Regions from separate parts of the Enterococcus innesii genome, predicted to be linked through region 2. Evidence: riboswitches for the same ligand, from Rfam matches in the RefSeq annotation. Region 2 holds a riboswitch; the other holds the start of a gene.
The links. Region 2 has a riboswitch for thiamine pyrophosphate ahead of ENLAB_RS15425 (YkoF family thiamine/hydroxymethylpyrimidine-binding protein). Riboswitches for the same ligand answer to the same signal wherever they lie in the genome.
Positions count from the first base shown of each region.

Region 1: linked by a shared signal. The riboswitch ahead of thiT (energy-coupled thiamine transporter ThiT) and the one ahead of ENLAB_RS15425 (YkoF family thiamine/hydroxymethylpyrimidine-binding protein) in region 2 are both predicted to bind thiamine pyrophosphate.

Region 1 is NZ_AP025635.1:1,903,019-1,913,078, forward strand. It holds gene gmk (guanylate kinase) at 1-402, opposite strand, end outside; gene ENLAB_RS08845 (hypothetical protein) at 527-808, opposite strand; gene ENLAB_RS08850 (YicC/YloC family endoribonuclease) at 822-1,706, opposite strand; gene ENLAB_RS08855 (YdbC family protein) at 1,734-1,949, opposite strand; gene ENLAB_RS08860 (patatin-like phospholipase family protein) at 1,942-3,606, opposite strand; gene ENLAB_RS08865 (class A sortase) at 3,682-4,398, opposite strand; gene ENLAB_RS08870 (hypothetical protein) at 4,630-5,418, shown strand; gene thiT (energy-coupled thiamine transporter ThiT) at 5,473-6,045, opposite strand; TPP riboswitch at 6,097-6,198, opposite strand; gene ENLAB_RS08880 (ribose-phosphate diphosphokinase) at 6,380-7,354, opposite strand; gene glmU (bifunctional UDP-N-acetylglucosamine diphosphorylase/glucosamine-1-phosphate N-acetyltransferase GlmU) at 7,471-8,844, opposite strand; gene purR (pur operon repressor) at 9,022-9,846, opposite strand; gene ENLAB_RS08895 (metal ABC transporter permease) at 9,998-10,060, opposite strand, start outside.
Region 2 is NZ_AP025635.1:3,295,672-3,305,731, reverse strand. It holds gene recQ (DNA helicase RecQ) at 1-1,143, opposite strand, end outside; gene ENLAB_RS15440 (NAD(P)/FAD-dependent oxidoreductase) at 1,262-2,377, shown strand; gene ENLAB_RS15435 (plasmid pRiA4b ORF-3 family protein) at 2,470-3,480, opposite strand; gene ENLAB_RS15430 (metal ABC transporter substrate-binding protein) at 3,547-5,091, opposite strand; TPP riboswitch at 5,415-5,514, shown strand; gene ENLAB_RS15425 (YkoF family thiamine/hydroxymethylpyrimidine-binding protein) at 5,609-6,232, shown strand; gene ENLAB_RS15420 (ECF transporter S component) at 6,225-6,827, shown strand; gene ENLAB_RS15415 (ABC transporter ATP-binding protein) at 6,824-8,236, shown strand; gene ENLAB_RS15410 (energy-coupling factor transporter transmembrane component T) at 8,163-8,843, shown strand; gene ENLAB_RS15405 (signal peptidase I) at 8,901-9,419, opposite strand; gene ENLAB_RS15400 (hypothetical protein) at 9,598-10,060, shown strand, end outside.

The sequences.
Region 1 (10,060 bases), 1.4 Mb from region 2:
ACGAGAGCGTAATTCTGCCAGATCAGGTGGCGTCAGAAAAATAAACACACCATCGGGAACTTTGTCTTTTACTTGTTTTGCCCCTTGCACTTCGATCTCTAAAAACACATCTTTTCCTTGATCCAATGTTTGTTGGACATAAGATAATGGGGTGCCATAATAATTGCCGACATATTCGGCGTATTCCAGCATTTCACCGGCTTCGATCAAGGCTTCAAATTCTTCCCGCGTGCGGAAATAGTAATCGACCCCTTCCACTTCCCCCTCGCGTTTTTGACGAGTGGTCATTGAAACGGAATATTGAAAATCGTTGTCGTCACTCTCAAAAATTGCTTTGCGCACGGTCCCTTTCCCTACTCCGGAAGGTCCTGATAAAACTATAAGTAATCCTCGCTCTGACATAATGACGTCCTTTCACTGACATTTGCTTAACGTCTATTTTGCACTTTTTTTCAGCAACTTTCAAGAACTACTTTATTATAATGGGAATTTCATGAAATTGCTAGTCTACACTTCGGCTGCTTTCTTAAAAGCCCATGTTGCTTAAGGTATTGATGACCCCTGCTAATTCGTCTTTGGCGGTGATCGCTTTTTCGGTAGGATCCGTCACTTCTTGGCAATCGATACGCACGATGTACCGACGATTTAAAGAAACCGCTATGCCATCAACTAGTAGATGAAGAAAATCCGGCTCTATGGCTACGCAGGCATCTTCCCATGCAGAGAAATTCTCTTTGTCAGAGGGTATACTGCGTTTGATGACATTTTTTCCGCTCAGTTCGTGAAAGGTGATATCGTAATATTTCATTGGTTCATTCCTCCTACTCGATGTTTTGAACTTGTTCTCTGATTTTTTCAATGATCGTCTTCATTTGGACGACACTGTTTTTGATTTGGATCGGACTTGATTTTGAGCCAATCGTATTGACTTCCCGGTTCATCTCTTGGATCAAGAAATCCAGCTCTCGACCTATCGGCGTCTCAGCTGCCAGCAGCTCCGTCATCGTCGTTAAATGGATACTTAAACGATCCAGTTCTTCGTGGATATCGCCGCGTTCCAATAAAATCGCCAACTCTGTCAGTAAACGATCGCGCTCGACTTCTTCCCCTAAATAGGCAGTCAGTTTCTTTTCAAAGCGTTCTTGGTAGTCTGCCTCATAGAGGGTCACGAATTGTTTGAGTTCTGTCAGTTTTTCCTGCAGCTGTCGCTGGTTTTCTTGTAAGATCTGCAGAATGCCTTGCCCTTCCACCCAGCGGCTTTGGTCGATCGCTGCCAACGCTTGGTCTAATGCTTCCATCACGCCATCGGCCAAGGTGCTTTCTTCTGGCTCTTGATCAGAGATCGTTAGAAAAGCCTCATGGAGCAGGAATTGTTCCAGCAATGCTGCTTTGGGCAGCTCTGCTAGGTCAAAACGGTCTTTGGCTTCGGTATCGATTTCCTGCATGAAACGTTCCAGCAGGTCCCATTGGATCTCGATCTGTTTCGTATGTGCGGTTTTTTCTTTTAAAGTCACATACAATTCGATCCGTCCTCGCTGGAGGGTCTGCTTGATCGACTGCCGTAAAGCACCTTCTAGAGGATTCAATTGTTTGGGCATTCGCAGCTGCAGGTCCAAAAAGCGCTGATTGACACTTTTGATTTCAATTTCGATCTGCACATCTGGCGTTTCTGCACTGCCTTTGCCAAAACCAGTCATACTTTTCATTTGATCACTCCTCACCCTTTTGCTTTCTTACATGGAAAGCAGGGCTTTTTTAAGTTCTGCAAATTCTTCATTGGATAAGGTCACGCCTTTGCCCATCTTCTCGTGCTCTGGGCCCCAATCTCTCAGATCAAATTTTGGCGGACGCCCATTCCAGCTCACCAAATTCAATTCTTTGCGCCAGCCTCTTTGATTTTCCGAAAGCACGGCGATCTCTTCAACGATTTCATACGAAAATTTATCCATTTTCTGCTCCTTTCAAAAGATAGTGACTATACGCTGCCATTAAAGCAGTCAGCGGGTAACGCCGACGAATCTGCTGAAGGGCGGGCAGATTCAATTGCTGCGTCCGATAAAAAAAGAAAAAGCGGTTTTGCTCGGACAAGACAAAAAAACGGTCGCGATAATAGCTCAGCCACTCGGTGATCGACCAGGCATCGGCTTCTTCCACTGCCTTTAGCGCAATTTTTTCAGCTAAAGCCGTTAGCATCGTTTCCTGCTCATAAATCACCGTAGGCGCTAGATACAATACTTTCGCGGTACACTCTATCAGTATACGCCCCCACTGCTCAAATGGCACATCCTGTTGATAGAATTTACGCATTTTTTTCCAAAATTCTTTTTTCTTTAGTTCCTGATAAAGCAACGGGTCTGTCTGGCGTAGCTCTTTCAAAAAGCCCCGCCATAACGGCTGAAAATCAACCGTCTTTTCAAAGGTATACCAATGGCCTTGGTATTTGCCGAACACTTTCAAGGTTTCCAAATAGCCTAAGGTCATATTATCCAGCGAACGCTGGGCATCAAAAACCAAAAAGCTGCCTAAGGACCAAGGAGACCCTAACGAAAGTTGCGCAGTTTCTTCCGTCACAACCGTCCTTTTATTGATGCCGGGTCCTTGGACATCCACGGTGATACATTCCGTTGCCCCTTGCTGGACAGCGACATCGATGGGCAGGTTATTGCGATAGCCGCCATCGATATAATAAGCATCATTAATTTTTTGCGCCTGCATTGCTGGATAAAATGACGCGGATGCCAACAACCAATGCAGATTTTCCTCTACTGCGGATGGATCAAAGGCATAAACCGTCTCCTTGAAGTCGGGCAGACGAGTCGTACAGATCAGCAAACGACAAGCAGTTTGGCTGAATTTTTCTTGATCAAAGGTCTTTTGCAAAAGCTTTGCCAAGGGTTCGGTACTGGCGCCGTTGCTTTTGACCGCTTCGCGGACCAGCGAGTTGGCTTGATTCATCAAATCCCGCAGCGTTTGGGCTCGTACCGAAGCAAGCGGATAGTGCAATACTTGCTCGCTGGAGATATTTGCCCATAAATCGACGGCCGCTTCCACATCGTTCATTAAAATCAAGGCGCCATTCAACGCACCAACGGAAGTTCCCGTGATCCATTCAAAGGTGATGCCCCGTTCTTGCAGCGCTTGCCAAACCCCGATTTGATACGCCCCATGAGCACCGCCACCGCCTAAAACCAGCGCCGTCTGATAAGCTAGCGCTTTTTGATACCCTTGAGGGACCACCTGATACCCTTGCTGGATAAACCACTCAGCCAAGGGGGTCCGATGAGGGAGCTGCCACAAGACGGCTGCTACAAAACGACTGCGGGCAAAGCTTTCTGTCACAGCTAGCAGTTGTTTCCAAGTAAACTCGGCGGCTGCTTCCACCAGTAGATTGGTGATAGTCAGTGTCTTTTGGTCAAAATCAAACTGCCCAGCAAGGTAAAAGCGGCCATAACGGCTGTCGATCTGCCAGCCCTGCTGCGCCATGTCGGCAAGAAAGGCTCGTCGCGCTTTTGAGTGCGACTCAAAAAAGGAAAAGACCAGTCGGCTTTCTTGAAACCCTGCCCTTTGTGCAAGAAAATCGATCGAAGTCAGTTTTTTCACTTTCATCAAGACGCCTCCTTAAGCAAAAAAGAATAGACGAATGACACGCCGGCTGCCGTACCACTCGAGCTATTCTTTTGATTAAAATGTTCGTTGTGCCATGTTGAATGCTGCCAACATCTCATCCGTGGCTTCATCGACTGGCGTCACAGATTCCAAATCACCTTGGATCACACGACGGGTGACACCGCCCATTTCGCCACAGGTGATCAGCGTGATCATTTTGCGGCCTTCTACTTCGTCAAGCAAATAGACATCGGTCGGATCGACCCGCACAGAAGAAGTCGCGGTATACGTGTAAATATTTTCCAGATCGGTCACATAGATAGCCGCCCCAATGGCGACATCATCCAATGGCGTAAACAAAAGCTCTGGCGATTGGGCGCGATGGCTGGCTAGTGCGTAATTGCCTTCCCCCATTTTTTGGGTGGGACTTAACGTACCAGCACCATACAGCAAGGCCTCGTTGGCCAAGCCTTTAAAAATCGGCAGATTGATCCCCACACTAGGAACCGCCACGCCGCCGATCACTGGCAAGGCTTTGTTGCTCAGCTGCGCCCGTAAGACTGCTTCTGAACTTGCCGGCTCCACGGCATCAAAATCAAAGGTCGCTTCCGCTTCCATATTTTTTTCCACATCACTGCGATCAATGGTGCCGACTGCGTATGCTTCACCTGTTTGTTTAATAAAATAATTTTTGATTTGATTATTAAAAATCAATGCTAAACCAATCAATAACAGCAAAAGCAAAAAGAGATTGCTCAGCCAATTTGAAAGTCTGCGTTTCTTTTTTCTCATAGGTTTTCGTCTCCATTAGTTTCTTCTTTTATCATACCAAAATCCTCATAAAGACGCCAATTTTGGCCAGTTTTTTTACGAAAAGACAAGATTTGCCTTTTTTTGTCGAAAAAGGGAACTTAAAAATTGTTTTTTCTGTTATTTTGTAATATAACTTTAAACGAAAAGATACAAGCAATTTTCAGCGCTTTGTTGTAGAATGAACTTAGTAGATAGGAGGGATCGATCGGCATGTCTAACACGATTTACGTACATATTGATACAACCAGCAATGCCGTCTTGACCCGCGGGCTTGCCCCCCAAGATTTTAACAAGAGCATTGTCCATCAGCCCAAGAATCTGCTCTTGCTTGATCCTTCCAGTGATTTCGGCGAATTCGACGGTCATACGGGCTTAAAAGTCATTCGTGGAATGGAAGATGTCCAACTGTTTTTTCAGCAGATCAACAAAGGTCGTATTGCTGAAGAAATGAAGTGGATCGATTTTAACGATTACGAGATGGTCAAAGAATTGACGCCTTTAGAGATCTCCGAATTGTTATATTTTGGCCACATGAAGACACACCTCCACTCCCCTTTCTTTTACAAACTGCAAAATAACTTTGTTTTCTTTGACTTAAAAGATGCACGTTCCCGTGTTTATTATCGCTATTTAGATGAATATTACCGGATCTTGGCGGATCGGATCACCCGCATCGTCTTAGAAAAAATCAATGATCGCCTCTCCTTTTTTAAAAAAGCAACACCGGTTGAAAAGCTCGATTTTAATTTGCTGAAAGAATTGCGGGGAATCATGCAAGAAGGCATCGTCTTCTGTCTGACACAAGAGCAACTGATCGATAAAACTTATACGATCCCGATCTATCTGTCAGAAGATGCTGGCTTGAAAAGCACATTGGTCAATCAAAAAGAGTTAGATCAAATTGCAGTTTTGCGCTACTCAGCCAGCAAAAAAAACTGGTCGTTGGAAATTGATCAAGAAGATTTGGCTTTTGGCTTTTTCGACAAAAAAATGTCTTGATGCTTCTCTTTTTCAAAGAGCATCAAGACATTTTTTATGATTTCATTTCTAAAACTAAACTTTCGGCACAAATAATTTTGGAGCGGCCTTGACTAAGAGACCTAATACGACCCCTACATAAACGATATTGATGATGACCGATGACCCATTAAAGATCAAGGAATACAGATACGGACTTTGTCCTGGCGGTGCGTACATTCCCCAGACAAAAACCCCTGCCCAATAATGCCAAAACCAACGGCTAATCACCGCCACGATGCCCCCTAAGACGACATACCACGTAACGTTTTTGCTGTTTTGACGGATCGCTTGCTGGATTTTATTAGCAAACATGCCGCCCATCCCACCAAAAGCAAAGGCAAAGGGATATTCAAAGATGATCTGTGGAACGGTGATAAAGTTACGCATCGCACTACCAATCAAAATATTCAGCAAGCCCCACATAAATCCCGCCGTCATTCCCGGCAGCACCCCGCGACGATACGAATACAAGACCAAGGGCACGAGCCCTAGAGACAAGTCGATACTGGAATTGGCTGTCTGGATCGGGATATACGACAAGACGACCCCGATAGCAGCAATCATCGTTCCTTCCGTCCACACTTGCAGCGACATTTTTCGTTTCAAAAAAACTCCTCCTTTAGAATCATCACAATTCACAAAGGAGAAGTGTTAGACACTTCAACTCGTCACAATTCCTACGTTCGCATGATCGAAACAGGTACGAAGGGTTTAGAGTACTCTCATTCTCAGCCTTTGCAGACTCCCCTTTGTGATTAGATTCTATTTTATTTTTTGCTTGCGTTTCGCAAGTCACTTTCAAGAATACCATAAATTGGTGAAAAGAAACATGACTGCGATCGTTTTTTCTAAAAACATCCTGAAACTCCTCAGAAAAAAACAGCCAATGAGGGGCTAAAGACCGACCATTGGCTGTTGTTCTCATGCATATGAGACACGATTAAATTGATAATTTTGATTCAAACAGTGGACTTACTGGTTTGTTCTCATGGATTCGTTTGATCGCTTCGCCCATCAAGGCACCGACACTGATCTCATCGATTTTTTTCGACTTGCGGTCTTCTGGCAAGTGAATCGAATCTGTCACAACTAGATGCTCAATGGCCGAATCTTCGATCCGTTCCAAGGCAGGTCCTGACAAGACAGGGTGAGTACATGAGGCGTAAACACTTTTAGCTCCTGCTTGTTTCAACGCGTTCGCAGCCAATGTGATGGTACCCGCAGTATCGATCATATCGTCGATCAAGACACAAGTTTTGCCTTCAACATGACCAATGATATTCATGACTTCCGCTACGTTGGCTTTCGGACGACGTTTGTCGATGATCGCGATTGGTGACTTAAGAAACTCAGCTAATTTGCGGGCACGAGTCACGCCCCCGTGGTCTGGTGAAACAACGACGACATCATCGCCTTGAATGCCTCTTTCCAAGAAGTAGTTGGCGATCAATGGTGCACCCATCAAGTGGTCAACGGGGATATCAAAGAACCCTTGAATCTGTGAGGCATGCAAATCCAGTGTAACCATGCGGTTCGCACCGGCTTTTTCGATCATGTTTGCTACAAGTTTTGCGGTGATTGGTTCTCTTGATCGCGCTTTGCGGTCTTGTCTTGCATAACCATAATAAGGCATTACTACATTGATCGTCTTCGCACTGGCGCGCTTCAAAGCATCGATCATGATCAGCAATTCCATTAGGTTATCGTTTACAGGGCTGCTGGTTGATTGAATCACGTAGACGTGGGCACCACGAATACTTTCTTCAATATTCACTTGGATTTCACCATCGCTAAATTGTTTGACTGAACACTTACCTAATTCAACACCTACTGCAGCTGCGATTTTTTCCGCCAAAGGACGATTTGAGTTCAGAGAAAAAATCTTCAATCTTGGATCAAAATAATGATTTGACATGAGAACCTCCACTTTCTTTGCGTTCATCTAGAAAAAAATGACTCCTTTTTACTAGAATCTTCTTCCTAATAAATAGTAGTCATTTTTCCTTAAGAAATCAAGTCATTTCGCTATTTCTAATTTAGATAAGGCAACTTTTTCGCGTAATCCGCTTTATTTTCCTGACGGGCGCGGGCAATCGCCATACTGTGTTTAGGAACATCTTTGGTGATCGTTGAGCCAGCAGCGATCATCGTTTCCTCTTCGATGGTTAATGGCGCAACTAGATTGGAGCCAGAGCCGATAAAGCAATTGTCGCCGACAGTCGTTTTGAATTTGCTCTTGCCGTCATAATTAACAAAGACTACGCCGCAGCCGACATTGATGTTTTTGCCTAAGGTCGCATCGCCAACATAAGACAAGTGTCCGACTTTGGTGCCTTCACCAATCGTCGCATTTTTGACCTCCACAAAGTTACCGATATGGGCATGGGCCAAAATTTCCGCATGGGGACGAAGATGGGCATTAGGACCGACATCGGCGCCATCATGGATGATGCTCTCCTCGATCGTCGATGCCTTGATCGTCACTTGGTTGCCGATCTTGCTGTCTTCAATTTCAGAAGCTGCCGTAATGACACAATCTTCTCCGATCGTCGTCTTCCCTTTGATGATCACACCGGCTTCGATCAAGGTATCTGAACCAATCACAACGCCTTCGTCGATATAAGTCGTCGCCGGGTCGATCAAGGTCACGCCGTTTTGCATGTGCTGACGGTTGATCCGCTGGCGCATCAAGCGATTGGCTTCGGCTAAGGCGATGCGGTCGTTGACCCCTAAAGATTCATGGAAATCTTCGGTTTGATAAGCAGCGATGATTTTGCCGTCTTCCTTTAAGATCTCGATAATGTCAGTCAAATAGTACTCCCCTTGGGCATTGTCCGTATCTAATTTTGCCAAGGCGTCAAATAGCAATTCATTGTCGAAGCAATACGTTCCAGTATTGATTTCTTGGATCAACGCTTCTTCGGTCGACGCATCTTTTTGCTCAACGATTTTCTCCACGATACCGACATGATCCCGTACGATCCGGCCATAGCCCGTTGGATCTGCCGCTTGTGCCGTCAAGATCGTCGCCGATGCATTTTTCCCTTGATGGTAATCGAACAAGTTATTCAAGGTTTCCGTCGTCAATAACGGCGTATCCCCACTAATTACTAAGGTCGTGCCTTTTTTGCCCTTTAAAAATGATTCGGCTTGAACGACAGCGTGACCGGTACCTAATTGTTCGGCTTGTAAGGCGTAATTGGTGCGATCCCCCAGTTGCTCCTTGACCATTTCCGCCCCGTGACCAACGATCGTCACGATCTCTTCAGGATTTGTTTCCACCACTCGGTTCATGATGTGCTCCACCATTGGCTTACCGCAAACCGGATGTAACACTTTATATAACTTCGATTTCATGCGCGTGCCTTTTCCAGCCGCTAAAATTATTGCAAAACGTGCGTCCACGTATTCCACTCCTATCAATCTGAAGGATTTTTATTCATTGAATTTCCTATAAACAGTTTAGCCCAAGTACTTGTAAATTTCAACGATTTAAGGAATCGCCACCTAGACCAATCAAAAAAAGACTGGCAGCCGCCGTTTTAAAAACAGCTGCTTGCGCCAGTCTAAGAGCCACAAAAATCAGGCTTTTTTCTCAAAATAATTTCCCGGTACTACCGAGATCGTTTTGGTCTGGGTATCGACATCTTCAACATAAAGCAGAGAGCTGTAATCGCTGATGGCCCGCTTGCCTTTGAATTTCGTTTCGGCAAAAACCGTAATACCGACTAATTCGGCCTCAAATTCTTCAATCAAGCTCTTCATCCCATTGACCGTGCCGCCGCCTTTCATAAAGTCATCAACCACCAATACTCTAGAGCCGCGCTTTAAGCTGCGTTTGGATAATTCCATTTTTTCGATGCGCTCTGAAGAACCAGAGACATAATTGACACTCACGGTCGAGCCTTCAGTGATCTTGGAATCACGACGCACGATCACGAAGGGAACATTCAAGTAGTAAGAGACTGCTTGAGCGATCGGCACTCCTTTAGTAGCAACGGTCATCACCGCATCGATTTGTTCGCCTAAATATTTGGAAGCGATGATGCGGCCGACTTGGCGCAGCAATTCCGGTTCGCCTAATAAGTCAGATAGATAAACATAGCCGCCAGGCAACAAACGGTCTTGCTCAGACAAGCGTTCTGCCAGCCCTTCGACGTACGCATACGCTTCTTCTTCAGAAATTTCAGGCACAAAAAAAACACCGCCAGCAGCGCCTGGCACGGTATCAAGAATGCCTGTTCCTCGTTCTTTAAAGGTCTTTTTGATAATAGATAAATCTTCGCTAATCGATGATTTTGCAGAGGCATATCGTTTAGAAAAGAAGGACAATGAAATCAATTCATGGGGATGATTCAACAAGTAATGTGTCATATCGATCAGTCGTTCACTTCGACGTATTTTCACACCGGACAACTCCTTTAGTTTATTCGCCTTATTATAAGGCTTTTTCGGGATAAATGCGAGCATTATCTGAAATATTGCTTATATTGTTCGGTTTTGATTAGAGTTTAAAAAAAAGAAACGAAAATTCTTCGTTTCTTTTTCATAAAGCCCTTTATTTGAGGCGCTGTTTTCGTTGCACGAGGATCACGATGCGTTTGATCAAATTGATCACTAA
Region 2 (10,060 bases):
GAAATAACGCAAAATATAGCGTTGCAAACACAGCTGAGTATGTCCGTATTGGCTCATCTCCCGCAACTTCAAGTATTCGTTTTGGCGATAAAGAATATCTGATTCGGATTGATCGATAAAAAATTGCTGAATCTGCATGTCTTGCGGAGCATAAAGTAAGATCGCATCACTGGGTTCGCCGTCTCGTCCGGCACGCCCGGCTTCTTGATAATAAGACTCCAAATTTCCAGGTATCTGGGCATGGATCACAAAGCGGACGTTGCTTTTGTTGATTCCCATCCCGAATGCATTGGTCGCTACCATCACTTGCAGGCGGTCATAAAGAAATTCTTCTTGGAAAAAGGAGCGCTCTTCTTCTGAAAGTCCGCCATGGTAATACCCGACAGAAACATGTTCATGTTTCAACAGCTGATAGATCCGTTCCACTTCTTTGCGGGTGCTGGCATAAATGATACCTGATTGTCCTTGATTCATTTTCAAATACGTCGTAATGTAGGTATCTTTTTGATCTTTGACAACTTGAAAAGCTAAATTTTCCCGAGCAAACCCGGTCTTGACTTGATTTTCAGCAGGAATTGAAAGTAAGTTTTCAATGTCTTCGGCAACTTTAGGTGTAGCTGTCGCCGTAAGGGCAACAATCGTTGGCTTTTGCTCCCAGTTTTCGATCGTTTCGGCGAGTCGCAGATAGCTCGGGCGAAAATCATGGCCCCATTGGGAAATGCAGTGGGCTTCATCAACGGCCAATAAAGCGATCGGCATCTGCCGCAATGAGTAGCGGAAAGATTCTGAGTCTAAGCGTTCTGGCGAAACATACAGCAGTTTGATCCGCCCTTGGCGTGCTTCTTGCAAGCGCTGGTTGATTTGTGCCCCTGTCAAGGAAGAATTGATATAAGCTGCTGGGATCCCCATATCAACGAGGCTATCTACTTGGTCTTTCATTAATGAAATCAAAGGGGAGATGACCAAGGTCACTCCATCCAACAAAAGCGCTGGCAATTGATAACAAATGGATTTCCCTCCACCTGTGGGCATGATCCCCAAAACATTTTGTTGTGTTAAAATAGATTGAATAATCGTCTCTTGACCTTCACGAAACTGTGAATAGCCAAAATGTTCTTTTAAGACTGTTTGAATAGTTTGCATAATACCCTCTTTTCCATTTCCTTATTATACGCAATTAAGTACGCAAAGAAAACGGCATTAAGAGAACTTTCGCTTTTTATTCGCTTTTCAATGAAATCAACCAAAGGAGTCTTCTACTATGAAAAAAGTTGTGATTATCGGCGGTGGGATCATCGGTTTGACCCTCGCCAATTATCTTGATAAAACCAAACTTGACGTGACTGTCATTGATTCCCTCATCGGTCAAGCAACATCTGCCAGCGCTGGCATCATTTCCCCTTGGCTATCGAAACGCCGCAATAAAAAATGGTACCAGTTAGCACAAGACGGCGCCGCTTTCTTCCCGAAATTGGTACGGGATTTTGCTTTAGATGAATCCATCTATGCCCCCTGTGGCACTTTGGTGGTGCGACCAGAAAAGGCGCTTCAAGAACTGGCAGAATTAGCTGAAAATCGACGTAAAGCGGCACCAGAAATCGGCGAAATCGACTTACTGACGGGCCCACAAACCAAAGAGGCATTGCCGTTACTAAAAGAAATGCCGTCTTTACGAATCACAGGCGGTGGCCGCTTAGATGGTCAGGCTTATCTTGCCCACTTAAAAGCAAACGCTCAGCAGCAGCAAGTGACTTTTATTGAAGAAAAAGCTGAGGTCGTCAGAAACAACAACCATTGGCAAATCAAAACCAAGGATCACTTTCTTGAAACCGAGATTCTTTGCCTGACAGCTGGACCGGGATTGCTAGACTTATTATCACCTTTAGGTTATCAGGTCGATATCCGTCCACAAAAAGGCCAGTTGCTTTCCTTTGCCACCAACCTGCCGACAAACAGTTGGCCGGTCGCCATGCTAGAGGGTGAAGGTGACTTGATTCCCTTCTCTAATGGTCAAATTTTACTAGGAGCCACCCATGAAAACGATGCGGGTTGGGATTTAACGCCTACGGAAGCTGCCAAACAGCAATTGATGACAGGAATCGGTGCTTTTCTTGAAGACCCCGAAGCACTCTTTGCGACGCCAATGACTATGCGGGTCGGCACACGTGCTTACACCTCTGATTTTGCACCTTTCTTTGGGGAAGTGCCTGATGAAGCAAATTTGTTCGCCGCCAGTGGACTTGGTTCTTCTGGGTTAACGACCGGGCCTTATATTGGTTATCTGCTAGCCAATCGGATTAATAATACGCACACTCAACCAACAGATTTCTCAAGTTACACCAAACCGATGACAGAATATATCAAGAAACGCCTTTGACAGGAAACTGCTAAAAAACCACCAGAATCGTTACGGTCTGGTGGTTTTGTTGTTTGATTCTTATAAAATTACGGACAATTTCTAGCTACTAGCTAAACATATTCTCCAGTTTCCCAATAATCGAGTAAGACTTCATTGATAATCTCACGATCCAGTGGTTCTCGCATATCATCATCAAAGGCATCTTCGATCGGGACATCGCCAACAGCTTTGATACAAACCGGAACGACGGGATCTGGGTGATCTTCTGCGGTCAACACTTTTTCAATTTTAATTTTATGCGTCCAATCTGCCCCCATATCATAAATGTAGGTCATGGACTTACAGTATTGAAAATCTTGGTCAATACCGGACGCATCGGTTGGAACGGAATTGCCTAAGCCGATCGATTTCGAACCGGCAATAAACAAGTACAAATGTTGATTCATCCACTCAAAGGCAATCTGGATCAACATATGCAACTGCTCATAGGTCACTCCTGCAGGAATGATCAAACGACGCCAAATTGGCGGACGGTATCCTTCTAAATCAATACGGACTTGATAGGCGACCGGCGTATCCGCCGTGTCATCAAAAGCCGTATGTTTCGTTGGAAACGGGACGATTTTTGGCGAGATTGTAGCAATACGCGGGTCATCAATGGGCAATAGTTCATGTTCTTCAGGATCGGTGTCTTGAATCATCGCTAACATCGCTTCTTTCTTTTCAGCTGACCAAAACTGGGGTTTGGACATCCGTGCGAAAAAGATAGGTTGTTTTTCAGCCAATACAAAGGCGATTTCTTGGTATTGTGATTTGGTGATATGCTTTTCTTTATACATGCAGTAATAAAAGTCTTCAATGGCTGTTTTGGCAAACGGAAGAAAATTTAAACTGTACGGTACTTCTTGAGGCAGCATTTCGGTATACACCGATTCGACAAAGACTTTGTCTTTTAATTTAGTCATGCCACCATCTGTTTCCGCGCAAAAGATCAAGTAAAAAACAGGATCTAAGTAGTGTTCAAGATCGTCGTCACTAACCACACTTGGTCCGCCATACAAATCAACGTGATCCATCATGCGGTCAATCACTTTCGCTAATTTCTTCAATGTTTTTTCCAAAAAAATTCTCGCTCCTTCCTATCAAGTTTACTTTGACGAAAAGAGCGAGGATTGTCAATCTTTTTTTTAATGGGAGAGCATTTCCTGTGCAATTTCTAATCCGCTCATCCCCGTTGGATAATAGGTCGGCCAATGTTCCATTTCCTCTAGTAACGCTTCATGACTCTCGTTACCAAAGTAGATATGGAAATGATGGGATGCGCCAGGAGCGATCATATGGTCACTAAATTGGATATATTTGAATGCCGCATCTTCATCGGTGCTTTCAAATAAGAAGCGTACACCACGATTGCCAGCTGAGTAGTTCAAGATCTCTTTGCCAGAATACACATAATTTGCTTCTTTCTCGGTACCATCATCGAAAATAAATGTCATTGTGTTGTCTGTGATCTTGATCTGAGCGACATCTGTTTGATAACCAGTCGTGTAATATTCTTTGTATTCGTCAGCCGTCATTTTCTTGTCCATTTTTGCTTTATAATCAAACACTTGGTCCAGTGTTCCGTCTTGTAAAAATGGATAAACGGATTGCCAATCTCCTGCCCAGTCAGATAAAGCACGGTCTTTTACGTCGGCATCCTCAAAATAGCCGTTATAAACTGTTTTTTCTTTTTCAGCTTCAGCCATTTCTTTGTCATTTGCAACATCGGTGGTTTTTCTCAAAGCATCACGGTTTTGTTCCATAATCGAAATGTAGTCTTCCCCGTTGTCCATCTGTTCTTGGGTCAACCCTTCTAATGGATTCAAAACAGCCAATTCGACGCCTGCTTCTGACGCTAACGTTCGGGCAATGCTGTCTTTGGCGTTTTCTTCAAAATAGATCGTTTGAATGCCTGTTTCTTGGACGAACTCTTTTAGTTCTGCGATTCGTGAAGCGGAAGGCTCTTCACTTGGTGAAAGACCTGAGATTGGCACTTGCGTTAGCCCATACTCCAAAGCTAAATAACCAAAAGCAGCGTGTTGGGTCACGAAATGATTTTGCGCTGGATTGCTGAACGCTTCTTCATATGATTCATGGAGGTCTTGTAACTGTGCCAAATAATTCGCCGCATTTTCAGCAAAGGCTGCCGCTTTCGCTGGATAAGCCTCACTCAGCTGGTCACGGATCGCCTCTACTTGTTTCATGGCTAAGCTTGGGGCTAACCAGACATGGGGATCTAATTCATGAGAATGACCATCATCGCCATGATCATGGTCATGATCGTGGTCGTGATCATCGTCACCGGGTAACAGGACCATTCCTTCGGTGGCTTTGACCACTGTCACGTCTCCATCATTTAATGTGGCTTCAATCGAAGGAACCCACATTTCCATATTTTCATTGTTGTAGACAAAGACATCCGCATCTTGGATCTTTGCCATGTCCTTTGCAGAAGGTTCATAATCGTGGGAATCAGTGCCCGCGGGCATCAATAATTCAACCTTCCCTTCATCCCCTACAACTTGACGAGTAAAATCATACATCGGATAAAACGTAGCCATGACCTGAATTTGTTCATTCTCAGATGATGCGTTTCCTGATTGCTCGGTCGCATCAGATCCTCCTTGTCCACAAGCAGCCAAAGTCAGGGCCACAGCAGATAACATAGTTATTTTAAAAAACTTCTTCATTTTTGAAAATACACTCCTTTTTATTTTCCTCTTTTTCTTCCCTTTGGAAAAACGTTGATAAATCAATTACGATTTACAAAAACAAAACGTAACGTTTACGTTTTACCATCGGTTTTATACTTTACACAACTATTTGAATCCTGTCAACTTCTTTTTTAGATGTTTTTTTATATGTAAAAACCTTCATATGTACCACTGCTGATATCACGGAAGGATCGCTAAGTAACTCCTTTGATTCGTCGGAATCGAGCGATTTGCAAAAGTCACTATCTATTGTCCTTTGTCGCCTCCTATGCTACACTCGAGGGGTAATTGAATAGAAGATTATCCACTAGGGGCGCTTTATGCTGAGATAGACGTATGTCTGGTCCCTTAGAACCTGATTTGGTTAGTACCAACGTAGGGAAGTGGCAGCGCATGATTTTTCGCGTTCCCATTTTTTCTGTCTACGTGTGGATAGAAAAAGGAGGAACGCTTTTTTTGTAGACAGAAAAACAATCGAGAGGAGAAGAGAAAAATGTCAAATAAACCAATCGTCTGTGCAAAAGATGGAATCGATATCACGGGGTGCCGGGTGAGCTTGTACCCAATGAAAGACCATTTCGCGCAACAAATTTTAACAAGTATCGAAAAAACGAATACGAGTGCTGTTTGGCAGCAAACCGACCTGTTTAGCACCCTTTTTCGTGGGGAAGCGCCCAGTGTCCTAGACGCAGCAGCAGCGCTATTTATCAACGCCTACGAATCCAAGACACACCTCGTGGGTGAGTTTACCTTTTCCAAGGGCTGCCCCGGGGACACTGCAGGGGACACGTTTTTGAATGGCGAACAGGTGCAACCCAATAAAGGAAAGAACCTTGCGAATGGTGACTTTTTGGTTGATTGCAAATATTCGTTTTATGTATTTGGCGAAAATCATTATATGGAAGAAATCGCCACGATCGTCCAGCTGGCAGAAACTCATGGCTTGAGCCCTCGTTCCGCTCACTATGTGACGATGCTGACGGGATCAGCAAGTCAACTCTTTGCTTATTTTGAAGCCGCATTAGCTTATGCCCATGACCATCTTCCCCACTATGTTCTGGAAGCGACGGTTTCAGTCAATAGCCCTTCAAAAAAGGAGGCGATGCCACATGACTAAGTGGGCGTTGAAAGATGTCATCATGGTAGGAATTGCTTCGCTGATTTTTGGCGTGATCTATCTTGGGGCTGTCCATTTCGGATTGCTATTAGGGACACTTCTAACCCCCTTTGGTTTATCTGTCTTAGCCAATGAGTTTATCTTTGGTGTTTGGTTCATGGCGGCAGCTTTTGCCGGATATGTGCTACGTAAGCCGGGGGCAGCTACGATCACTGAAATGATTGCGGCTCTTTTAGAAGTGTTTATGGGGAATTTTTATGGACCTATTATTTTTATTAGTGGTTTTGTACAAGGGATTGGAACCGAGGCCGGCTTTGCATTAGGCCGCTACCGCCGCTATGGCTGGTTTCCTTTAGTTACTGGAGCCGTGGGCGCCACGATCACGAGTTTTCTTTGGGGAATTCTTCGATCAAATTTCGTTGACTTGCAATGGCAGTTGCTGTTGGCGATCTTTCTTATTCGCTTGCTTTCTTCGTTGTTCTTTTCAGCCTTTTTGGTGAAGATCGTCTGTGACCATCTGGCACGAATGGGAGTCCTCAACAGTTACCCTATCGCTAACGATCAAACGATCACCGTCCAACGGGAAATCGTATGAGTCTGTTAGTAAAAAACGGCTGTTTTTTGGTGGATCAAAAGCGACTTGAATTGACTCTGTCTTTGGCCCCTGGTGAAACAAAGGGAATTTATGGTGCTTCAGGATCAGGGAAAAGCACCCTTTTCTATCTTTTAGCAGGACTCAACGAGAAAGGTTTTGAGGGAGGAACATATACGATTGACGGCCAAACGATGAGCCAACTCTCCATCGGGGAAAGAAGCACGTCCGTCAGCTTATTGTTTCAAAATCCTGATATGCAGTTTTGTATGGCAACACCTCGAGAAGAGCTGCTTTTCTGTTTAGAGAATCAATGTATTCCCCAAGAAGACATGCCAAACAAAGTGGCTGACGCTTTGGCATTTTGCGAGATCACTCATCTTGCAGATCAACCTTTCACGACCTTGTCTGGGGGTGAAAAACAGTTAGCCGCATTGGCTTGCTGTTTGATCCTAGAAAGCCAATACTTGCTTTTGGATGAGCCCTTTGCGAATTTGGATACGGACACCAGCAAAAAAGTCATCCGAAAACTGCAGCACATTCAACAAAAGAAAGCCATTGGTATTTTATTGATCGACCATCAAATCAAAGAGACTGCTAACTGGGTCGATGAGTGGCTATTGATTGAAGAAGATTTCAGAACGATCGATCAAGCAGCGATCCGTGACCTTGATCACCACATGCGAAAGACACTGCCGCTTGCAAAAAACAAGTCGTCTTCTAACAAAAAACGGCTATCTTTTCAGCAATTCCGATTACCGATCCGCAACCATGAGATTGTTTTTCCCAATTTTGCATTTGATGGAGGCACACTGATTGGGATCACTGGACGCAGCGGCAGTGGCAAATCTTCGTTTTTAAAAGCTATTTTGCAGCAGCATGCCTACAAAGGGGATGTTCTCTTGGCAGGTAAACCAATCAAGAAGCATCCGTCACCTTTTCGCTCCATCAGTTGGATCATGCAAAATCCGCAAGACCAATTTTTGGCTGCCACCGTTGCCCAAGAGCTTAGCCAAGGTAGCGCGCCGACCAAGAGCGAAAAGCTACTAGCAAAATTGCGCCTGCAAAATAAGAGCACTCAGTCACCTTTTCGACTGAGTCAAGGACAGCAACGGCGCTTGGCTGTTGCCTCTTTACTGCAACGCCCGGTCGACCTGCTGCTCGTGGACGAACCGACCTATGGTCAAGATATCAAACAAGCTTGGCAGATCATGCAGCTATTAGCCGAAAAAGCAACCACTGGCACGTTAGTTTTGATCGTTAGCCATGATATCTTGTTATTGCAACAGTTCTGCTCCCAAATCATTGATTTTAATCTTTATGAAAAGGAGGATGCTGATGCGCACGCTAAATCCAACAGTCAAATTATTCGCCATTTTAGGGCTCGCCTTACTGGTTTCTTTTCAAAATAATTTCAGATTAAACCTGCTACTTTCGGTCCTGTTCTTTGGTATTACTGTAAACGAACGCTCCTTGAAAAAAAGTCTTTTGCTCTTTTCTGCATTGACACTGGCAGCTACAGGGGTCTTTTTCACTGGACTCCTTTATTACCAATGCAATCAAGGCGGTCCCTCCTCTACAGCAGCTATTCGCTATGGTCTTGATATGGCAAGCCGTATCTATTGCTTTGGCATTCTAGGAAGCTCCTTCAGTGTATCCACCACGATCAATGAATTGATTTATTCACTGCAGCAACAGCTGCGTCTGCCTGCCGTTTTTGCCTACGGTCTACTGGCTGCGTTTCAAATTGCTCCCATTATTCCAGCAGAGTATCAGAATATCCGTAATAGCATGCGTTCCAGAGGAATCTCGGTCAATCCGTTTTCATTTAAAATGCTGATCCCTTTATTGGTCAAATCGATTCGTTGGTCTGAATTATTGGCGACTGCCATGCTTTCAAGAGGTTTTGACAGCGAAGCCAAGCGAACTTACGCAAACACCTTTCGCGTCACTTTCATGGATGCACTATTTCTATCCTTATGCCTGGTAATGGGACTGGGGGGGACACTCATCCTATAATCAAAAAAAGAGAAAAAGACAAAGAAACCCTGATGTTTCTTTGTCTTTATATATATATTAAGAAGTGATCGTCTTTTTTACTGAACCAGATTTTATTTGATAAAACGTGACGAACAAGGTCGTTGCTAAAATATACAAGGCGAAAAGCAGATACATGTTTTTAAACAGCTGGATCGTCGTTTGATTCAACCAAGCCCCAACTTTTGGGATATAAAAAATCGGCTGGCCAATCACTTGGCTTTTTTGAATTTCTTTGGGCTCCATCTGGTTTTGATTGTCACCAATGGTGTACAGTACTGATTGGTTTTCCGCAACCGCAACGATTCGCCGGGTCCGCATTTGTCTACCTTGATCGACATAATACGTTACTTCGTTGCCAACCACTAAATTATCTTCTGAAGCATTTTTAACAAAAAGCAGCGTTCCTTTAGAGTATGTCGGTTCCATTGCATCACTCGTAACAATAGCCATTGTGAAACCAAATGCATGCGGTATTACAACAGTTAGGACAGATAGCAGCATGAACATCAGAACAAAAAGTGAGAGCATGATACTTTGTTTTGGAAAAAGCTTCATTCTTTCCTCTCCTTCTAAACCTCAGTTTACTTTATGATTCTATAACATAATTCTTTTTTTTTCAAATATTTAAAAACGATTCATTGAATTTTTATACGCAACTCTGTCTATTATTATTTGACTTTATTTAATCATATATATTATGCTAAAGGCGATTAAAAAACAGAGGAGAAAAAATATGCCTTTTTTAAATAACAAATTGTTTTTAAAACGTTGGATCCCCTTCATCCTTCTGGTTCTATTTTTACTGGGAAGTATCGTCTTTTTTCTCATTCTTTTTTTATTCCCAACTTCTGATATCCATGCAGTGGAGAAAAAGGAAGATTGGATTTTCTATGCCGAGGACAATCCCGAATCAACTTTTATTAGTCGTTATGTGAAACATTTACCTAGTGTGAAAGCCAATGATCGTTTTGTGATGAAGCGAAAAATGACCAATGATTATAAATACCCTACGATGTTGCTAATTGGCGACCACCAACACATGACCGTCTATCTCGATGATCAAGAAATTTACACCAACGAGGAGCCAAATGATCCATTGACTCTCAATCATCCAGGTAAAACACTGGCCTTTATTACCTTACCTGAGGATTACGTTGGTAAGACATTAAAAATATACGTAACTAGCCCTTTTGACA